DNA from 4 places in the Mesorhizobium sp. P2_H9 genome. Region 4 is predicted to be linked to each of the others. Evidence: predicted binding sites of a transcription regulator. Region 4 holds the regulator's gene; each other region holds the start of a gene.
The links. Region 4 encodes LexA, which represses DNA repair genes until DNA is damaged. Its sites were predicted from a motif close to TGTTCNNNNTGTGTTCNG; they were not measured.
Positions count from the first base shown of each region.

Region 1: the regulator LexA is predicted to act here: its motif matches at 1,180-1,197, upstream of AC1DXN_RS18025 (ATP-dependent helicase).
Region 2: the regulator LexA is predicted to act here: its motif matches at 1,149-1,166, upstream of AC1DXN_RS02225 (PA0069 family radical SAM protein).
Region 3: the regulator LexA is predicted to act here: its motif matches at 1,175-1,192, upstream of AC1DXN_RS14290 (YifB family Mg chelatase-like AAA ATPase).

Region 1 covers NZ_JBFUFX010000009.1:161,250-163,451, forward strand. Annotated here, with positions in the region: gene AC1DXN_RS18020 (flavin-containing monooxygenase) at 1-1,096, shown strand, start outside; gene AC1DXN_RS18025 (ATP-dependent helicase) at 1,238-2,202, shown strand, end outside.
Region 2 covers NZ_JBFUFX010000001.1:448,964-451,165, forward strand. Annotated here, with positions in the region: gene AC1DXN_RS02215 (hypothetical protein) at 1-422, opposite strand, end outside; gene AC1DXN_RS02220 (glycosyltransferase) at 587-1,090, opposite strand; gene AC1DXN_RS02225 (PA0069 family radical SAM protein) at 1,241-2,202, shown strand, end outside.
Region 3 covers NZ_JBFUFX010000007.1:23,244-25,445, forward strand. Annotated here, with positions in the region: gene AC1DXN_RS14290 (YifB family Mg chelatase-like AAA ATPase) at 1-1,080, opposite strand, end outside; gene AC1DXN_RS14295 (Ig-like domain-containing protein) at 1,386-2,202, shown strand, end outside.
Region 4 covers NZ_JBFUFX010000003.1:71,430-73,631, reverse strand. Annotated here, with positions in the region: gene AC1DXN_RS06245 (ComEC/Rec2 family competence protein) at 1-840, shown strand, start outside; gene lexA (transcriptional repressor LexA) at 834-1,571, opposite strand; gene kynU (kynureninase) at 2,064-2,202, shown strand, end outside.

The DNA of each region.
Region 1 (2,202 bases), on a different contig from region 4:
ACCGGTACCGAGGGAAGAACATGTCGATGTCGTCGTCATCGGCGCTGGACAGAATGGCCTTTCCGTCGGCTATCACCTCGCCCGCAAGGGCGTGAAGTTCGTCATCCTGGAGGCACGCGAACGCGTCGGCGACATCTGGCGTTCGCGTTGGGATTCGCTGCGCCTGTTCACGCCGGCGCGTTTTGACGGGCTGATCGGCATGCCCTTTCCTGCCGCCCGCTACTCGTTCCCGACCAAGGACGACATGGCCGATTATCTGGAGGCCTACGCGAAGAAATTCGCCCTGCCGGTGCGCACCGGCGTCAAGGTCGACGAGGTGACCCGCATCGACGGTCGCTATGTCGTGACGGCTGGCCGGACGCGGTACATCGCCAATCATGTCGTGGTCGCGGCCTCGAGCTACCAGAAGCCGAAGATCCCGGATTTCGCGGCCTCGCTCGATCCGTCGATCCGGCAATTCCATTCGGTCGCCTACAAGAACCCCGAGCAACTCAAGCCGGGCAAGGTGCTTCTGGTCGGCGCCAGCAATTCCGGCGCGGAAATCGCCATCGACATCGCTTCCACCCATCAGGTCTGGTTGGCCGGACGACATCCCGGCAACATCCCGGTCGCCTACAATGGCTATTTCGCGATGCGTTTGATCTTGCCGATCGTCTTCCGCTTTGTCTTCCACCGGGTGCTCACGGTCGATACGCCAATGGGCCGCAAGGCCAAACCTGGGCAGCTCGCCCATGGCCTGCCGCTGATCCGGGTCAAGCCTCGGGATCTGGATACCGCCGGCGTCCGCAGGGTCGCCCGCGTTGCCGGTGTCCGCGACGGCAAACCGCTGCTCGACGACGGCCAGCTTCTCGACGTTTCGAACGTCATCTGGTGTACCGGGTTTCGGGCCGGACTGGATTGGATCAAGCTGCCGATCTTCGACGACAGCGGCCGGGTGAAGCAGTATCGCGGCGCTGTGGAGGGCGAACCCGGCCTCTATGTCTGCGGCCTGCATTTCCAGCACTCCACATCCTCGACAATGATCCATGGCGCGGCACGCGATGCCGGCTATGTCGCAGGCAAGATCAGCGAGCGGATGCGAGCGGCCGCGGGGTAATGCCGGGCGAGAGGGTTTTGCACAGCTTGCCGGGCGCTGCGGCGACATTATTCGCACGGCGCCCGGGAATCTGGCTTCCAAACCAGAACAAAACGTAGACACTTCTGGCCTTTCTCCACCGAATCACTACATTCGGGGGCGATGTCCGGCTTTTCGGAAGACATGCCTTTTTTTGACGAACCGAACGCGCGGCCCACGGCCCCGTCGGGTATAGCCGCGCGCGCCATGGCGGCCCGCAGCGGCCACAACAATGCACCCGATTATCTGAACGGCCTCAACCCCGAGCAGCGGCTGGCGGTGGAAACCACCGAAGGCCCGGTTCTGGTGCTGGCCGGCGCCGGCACCGGCAAGACGCGCGTTCTGACCACCCGCATCGCCCACATTCTTGCCACCGGAAAAGCCTTCCCTTCGCAGATCCTCGCCGTCACCTTCACCAACAAGGCCGCGCGCGAGATGAAGCAGCGCATCGGCTTGCTGGTCGGCGAAGCGGTTGAGGGCATGCCCTGGCTCGGCACCTTCCACTCGATCGGCGTCAAGCTTTTGCGCCGGCACGCCGAGCTTGCCGGGCTCAGATCCGATTTCACCATCCTCGACACCGACGATGTCGTGCGCCTGATCAAGCAGCTGATCCAGGCAGAAGGTCTGGACGACAAGCGCTGGCCGGCCAAACAATTCGCCCAGATGATCGACGGCTGGAAGAACAAGGGGCTTGGCCCCGCCGACATTCCCGAGGGCGATGCCCGCGCCTTCGCCAATGGCAAGGGCCGCGAGCTCTACAAGGCCTATCAGGAGCGACTGAAGACGCTGAACGCCTGCGACTTCGGCGACCTTTTATGCCACCCGATCCGTATCTTCCGCGCCAATCCGGATGTGCTGAAGGAATACCACAAGCGCTTCAAATACATCCTCGTCGACGAGTATCAGGACACCAACACCGCCCAGTACATGTGGCTGCGCCTGCTGGCGCAGCGGCCGCAATCCTCCCCCCTCGAGGGAGAGGTGCCCGCGAAGCGGGCGGAGGGGGTCGGCGGAGAAGGCACCTCCCAGTCATCAAACACCAGAACGTCGAGCACTGCCGCTCGGACCCCACCCGACCGGGCTTCGCC
Region 2 (2,202 bases), on a different contig from region 4:
CCAAAACGCTTTTCAGCCTCGGCATGATCGTCGGCCAAGAACTCGAGGCGGCGGTCGAAATTGCCGAAGCAAGGCGTGCGCTGCGCAAAGCTGGTGATTTCCTCATGGATCGCCTGCGGCAGGACAAACCCGGAAAACAACCCATCCGATTTCAGCGCGTTGACGACGGCGGTGCGGTCGACGCCGGTAAACATCGTATCCCCTGCCTCGCCTGCCGGCTTGGCCGCTTTGGCGCCAAGCCAGTGCAGGCGCCGCCCCGGCATGGTGCGGGCCAGCATGAACATCGGCAGCCAGGCCGGGTTCTCGCGAAGATCGGTCAGATAGGTCGGAATACGCGCTGCAATACGGCGCAACAGGCTGCCGTTTCGCGCAATTGCCTCAAGGCTGGCGGCGCCGGATTTGTCAGGGCTTGTAAAGGTCATCGGGTCCTCGGGTATGAACGCGGCACTGACGCAGCGTCGATGCTCACCGCTCCGGCATTACCCAAACCCTGATGTCCCGCATCGATGAAATGTTAGCCTCACGTCATATTTTGTGCAATGCACAATAATGTGTGCCCTGCAAAATCTGGAGGAGGCGCAGGCCCTCACTTCGCCGGCGCCACCCAGATGTCGGCATTGAGCCGTTTGGTCGCAAGGCCGCGCGCGATGGCCTCGGCGCTGCGCGCGTTTTTCGACAGGGCGGTGGCCTGTCGCTTGCTGATCACCAGACCTTCGGCGAGCGCCCGGTTTCCCGAAAAGATTCGCGACAGGAACGGCGTGCGGCTGCCGCGGGCGCGTGAGAACCGCGCCGGCATGGTCTGCTTGGCCGTGTGGGCGACGACTTCGTCGATCCAGCCTTCCGCCAGCCGCGCGCCCGGTTCCAGCAACAGCAGCCACTCGCCTTTCGCCTGCCTGATGCCGGCCGCAATGCCGCCGCTGACATAGTGGCAGCCGGCATGTTCGGCGACGCGGTGCGTCTGGTCGGTGGAACCGGTGTCGCAGACGATGACATCGCGCACCACGCCCTCGACCGCGCCGCCGATAAGCGAGGCGAGCGTGCGGGCAAGGCCCTCTTCATCATCAAGGGTTTCGATCAGGACGGTGAGCATGGTTAGCCGCATAGCGGAAAGCTGCGCTCCGCGCCAGTTTTCGCATCGCGGCATAAAAAGTTCTTGCTTTGTTCTCATCGACAAAATAGGAATAGTTTCATGAACAGAGCGATTCGACAGCCGACCGACAGTCCCTGGGAGAGGGCAAAAATGGAACATATCGTGCGTGCGGACATTGCAGCCTTCGGGGCAGGAAGAGCCGAGATGGCCAATGCGATGATCGAGCAGAGCGGCATGCGCGTCCGCCCGGACCGCAATCGCGGCCGCTCGGCCGGCATCAATCCGTCCGGCCGCTTCGAGCCGGTCAGCCGGCATGTCTTCGACGACGGCTGGAATTCGCTTGAGGAACTACCGCCTTTCAAGACCGAGGTGCAGGTCGAGAAGCCGCGCACCATCATCACCCGCAACGAATCGCCCGACATTTCCTTCGACCGCTCGATCAATCCCTATCGCGGCTGCGAGCATGGCTGCGTCTACTGCTTCGCGCGGCCGACGCACAGCTTCATGGGGCTGTCGCCGGGACTGGATTTCGAATCGAAGCTGTTCGCCAAGCCGGATGCGGCACGGTTGCTCGACAAGGAACTGTCGAAGGACGGCTACCAGCCGCGCACCATTGCCATCGGCACCAACACCGATCCCTACCAGCCGATCGAAAAGCAGTACCGGATCATGCGCGAGATCCTCGAAGTGCTGGAAGCGCGCGGCCATCCGGTCGGCATCGTCACCAAATCCGCCTTGGTGACGCGCGACATCGACATCCTGTCGCGCATGGCCGAGCGGGGGCTGGCCAAGGTGGCGCTGTCGGTGACGACGCTCGACCGCATGCTGGCCAGAACGATGGAGCCACGCGCCTCGACGCCGACCAAGCGGCTGGAGGCGATCAGGCAGCTTTCGGACGCCGGCATTCCGGCTTCGGTGATGGTGGCGCCGATCATCCCCGGCCTGACCGACCAGGAGATGGAGCGCATCCTCGATTCGGCACGCGCTGCCGGCGCCCGCGAGGCCGGCTATGTCGTGCTGCGCCTGCCGCTGGAGGTCAGCCCGATCTTCAAGGACTGGCTGCTGCGCCACTATCCCGACCGCTATCGCCACGTGATGTCGCTGATCCGTTC
Region 3 (2,202 bases), on a different contig from region 4:
CAGGCAGCGATAGCCGGGCTCGCCGGCCATGCCGCAGCGGCACGGGTTCATCGCCGCCACCAGCTGGATGCGCGCCGGATAGGTGACGCGGTGGTTGGCGCGCGCGATCATGCAGTCGCCGGTCTCCAGCGGCTGGCGCAGCGCATCCAGTGTCTGAGGCGTGAATTCGGGAAACTCGTCGAGGAACAGCACGCCGTGATGGGCAAGTGACACTTCGCCCGGCCGTGCCCTGAGGCCGCCGCCCACCATCGCCGCCATCGAGGCCGAATGGTGCGGCGCGCGGAACGGCCGCCGGTCGGTCAGCTTGCCCTCGCCGAGTTCGCCGGCCACCGAGGCGATCATCGAGACTTCCAAAAGCTCCTTCGGCGCCAGCGGCGGCAGGATCGACGGCAGCCGCTGCGCCAGCATCGATTTGCCCGAGCCTGGAGGGCCGACCATCAGCAAATTGTGGCCGCCGGCCGCCGCCACTTCCAGCGCCCGCTTGGCGGTCTCCTGGCCCTTGATGTCGGAGACGTCGGGCAGGTCGCGCGCCGAGGCATGGATGCCGGCCTCCGGCCGCGACAGCACCTGCGTGCCGCGAAAATGATTGGCAATGGCGATCAGGCTGCGCGGCGCCAATATGTCGAAATCCTTGCCCGCCCAGGCCGCTTCCGGTCCGCACGCGAACGGGCAGATCAGGCCTTTCCCCTCGGCATTGGCGCCGATCGCCGCCGGCAGCGCGCCGGCGACAGCGGCAATGGTGCCGTCGAGCGACAATTCTCCAAGCACGACATAGCCGGCCAGCATGTCGCCCGGAATGGCGCCAAGCGCCGCCATCAGGCCGAGCGCGATCGGCAGATCGTAATGGCTGCCTTCCTTGGGCAGGTCGGCCGGCGCCAGATTGACCGTCACCTTCTTCGACGGCATCGACAGGCCCGACGCATGCAGTGCCGCCTGCACCCGTTCGCGGCTTTCGGCCACCGCCTTGTCGGCCAGGCCGACAATATGCATGTTGACCTTGCCCGGCGCGATCATCACCTGGACATCGACCGGCACGGCCTCGATGCCCTGGAAAGCCACCGTGCGAACCCGCGCCACCATCTTTGCTCTGCCCCCGGACCTGACTCGCTCTAAGCCAGTGCAATCAGACCGTGAGCGACGTCAGACAAGACAAGCACAGATTTCTGAATTGATCAAGAACATTACAGGAACATAGGGTCGCTGTCGCCTCCCGACGAATGTTACGGCAGTGCGCAGAACTCCATGGAACTGTCTCCGTCCGAGACGGAATTAACCACATGGAGAAAGGCGAAGGGGTTTGTCACCGACCCGGCGCGCATACCATGTTATGTTGGAATCGGGGGACATCCGCAGAGCGTCCAGGCGCAAAGGCGAGGAAGACAAGGATGCCGACCTTAAGCAATGGCAGTGAACTCACCGTATGGAAAGAACCCGACAATCCCAATCCAAGCCCTGACGCTGTCCTTTTCAGCATTGCGGAAACCGACGGCGATGTCATCGGACCGATAGGGGCAAAGCCGGATTTCCCGTTCGGTGGGATCGATCTGGCTTCGGTCGATGTCTTCGAAGGCTTCTTTACCATCACCAGCTTCACCCATGAGGGCAGGACCGAGACCTGGACGACGGTGGAAACGCAGGTCTTCGACAATGAAGGCAATCTTATCCGCACCGTGTCCGACCAGGCGGCCTTCCTGTCGGCCCGGATCGTCTCGGTCAACGCCGCCAGCCCAGACACCCTCACGGTGACATGGATCGGGGCGAACGACTATTTCGGCGGCGAAAACACGCAGTACGGCCTGCATCAGATCATCCTGGAAGACGGTACGCTTCAGCCCGACACTTTCGTCAATCATGCGCCCACGGCCGCCAATCTGAATGTGTCGGTTTCGCAGGGGCAATTTCTCGACGACGTCAAATTCAGCGTGGCCGATGCCGACTACGATCTCTTGAGCTTTGTCGTCCTGGACGGACCGGATCACGGCAGTTTTGAGCAGAGCACGCGTTTCGACGGCAACTACTACCCGTTTCACCAAGGTCACGTCGGCACCAGCCTGCATTATCACACAGACTTTCTGAGCGGAAATCTGTTCGACTACACGCCCGAGGCCGGCTTCGTCGGCACCGACAGCTTTACGGTCTACGCCACGGACGGCCAGGGCAACAGCAATGTGGCGACGATCACGATCACGGTCACACCACCGG
Region 4 (2,202 bases):
GTGATCAGCGCCCTTGCGATGCCGTTTGGCGCCGATGGAATACCACTGTATTTGATGGGCAAGGGGCTGACGGCGATGATCGCCCTGTCGGCATGGATTTCGGAGCGCTCGCCGATCGATGCGGTCGGGTTGATCTCGCTCAAATCGGTGTTTCTGACGACCATCGCGCTGATCATCGCCACCATGGCGACGACATGGCTTCGGCTGGCAGCACTGCCATTTGCACTCGCAGGCCTGCTGACGATTTCCGACACACGCACGCCCGACGTGCTGATTTCCGAGGACGCCCATCTGGTTGCGCTGCCGATTGGCGGCGGTGAGCTGGCCCTCAACCGGGCGCGTTCGAACGAATTCACGACCGACAACTGGAAGCGCGCCCTAAAGTCCGAAACCATCGTCGAGCCCGAGACGTTCGACAACAGCAGCGAACAATTCGATATTGCCGACCCGACCGAATTGCCGCCAGGCTCGCCCTTCTATTGCAAAGCCGGGCTGTGCCTTGCACGGCATCCCTCCGGCGCGATCGTCGCCTATGTCGAAGACCGCAAGAACGCGTGGAAAGCCTGCTCTTTCGCGACCCTGATTGTCATCGACGACGCCACCGCCTATGACCCTTGCCGCGATCCGCTGGTCCTTGTCGTCAACAAACGACAACTTGCCCGTTCGGGCAGCGCAGCCATCTTCTTCGATCCGCAATCGGCGACCAGGCCGGCAGAGATCGACTTTGCCGTCGACAAGCCATACCGCCCCTGGCACGTCCAACGAAAATTCTCTCGCGAAGCGAGGGGGCTACCGCCCTACAAGAAGCCCGAAAAATCAGCCGTCAAGCCGGCTCAGTAACGGCGGATCAGCCCGACCAACTTGCCTTGCACCTTGACCCGGTCCGGGCCGAAAATGCGGGTCTCATAGGCCGGATTGGCGGCCTCAAGCGCGATCGAGGCGCCCTTGCGGCGGAACCGCTTCAGCGTCGCTTCCTCGTCATCGACCAGCGCCACGATGATCTCGCCCGGGCTGGCGGTATCGGCGTTGCGGATGATGACCGTGTCGCCGTCGAAAATGCCGGCCTCGATCATCGAATCGCCCTTCACCTCCAGTGCATAGTGTTCGCCGCCCATGATCATGTCCGGTGGCACCGAGATCGAATGCGTCTGGTGCTGGATGGCGTCGATCGGCACACCGGCGGCAATGCGTCCCATCACCGGGATCGACACGGCGGCGACCACATCGTCGTCATTGCCGGCCGAAGGCATGCGCGAAGGCGCCGGCTTGATTTGCCGCCCGAGGCCGCCTTGTCCAAGACTGCCCTGGATAACGCTCGGCGAGAATTTGCGCGCTGCGTTGAGGCCGGGCGCGATCGAGTCCGGCAGCCGCAGCACTTCCAGGGCGCGGGCACGGTTGGGTAGCCGGCGAATGAAGCCGCGTTCTTCCAGCGCCGTGATCAGCCGGTGAATGCCTGACTTGGAGGCAAGGTCCAGCGCTTCCTTCATCTCGTCGAACGACGGCGGAATGCCGCTCTCCTTCAGTCGCTCATGGATGAACATCAGAAGTTCATGTTGCTTGCGCGTCAGCATGGCGGCCCCCAAGGGTTTCGAACCAGAGATTTCGAACCAGAATCAGAAAAACAAACCCAGAACAAACACTATCTGTTCCAGTTGTGTTCCGCAACCGTTTAAAGTTTAATGAATATGTTAGGGCTCTGGAAACGATACCGCCGCGCCAACGGCACCGCCGCGCTTTCACCGGTTCGCGCCTCATCGCCTTGATTCTGCTTCCGTTTGCCGCCTCTGGGTTCCCAAAAGGCGGCATTGGAATCGGCCGTCAGTCGGCAAAGATGGCGCGCAATTGCAGCCATATCGACGGGGCGATTTGGTTAATGCACCGTGAACGAAACGAAGTCAAAACGCCAACCTTGGGCAGGTTTGGCTCCTGATTTTCAGCACCTGGTCGGACAGCTTGTCATCGGTGGAACCTTGCCGCGCGATGCCAGGTGGTGGAAAAGCGCTGGTGACCGATGGATGCCGTCGTTCCGGCGTTGCGTCGAATGTTGGGGGAGTAGACAAACCATGACAGGAATTCCCGATCTGGCGGCCATCGAGGCGATGGATGCCGCGGATCCGCTGCGCGCCATGCGCGACCGCTTTGTGCTGCCGCAAGGAGTGATCTATCTCGACGGCAATTCGCTGGGGGCTGCCTCGCATGCCG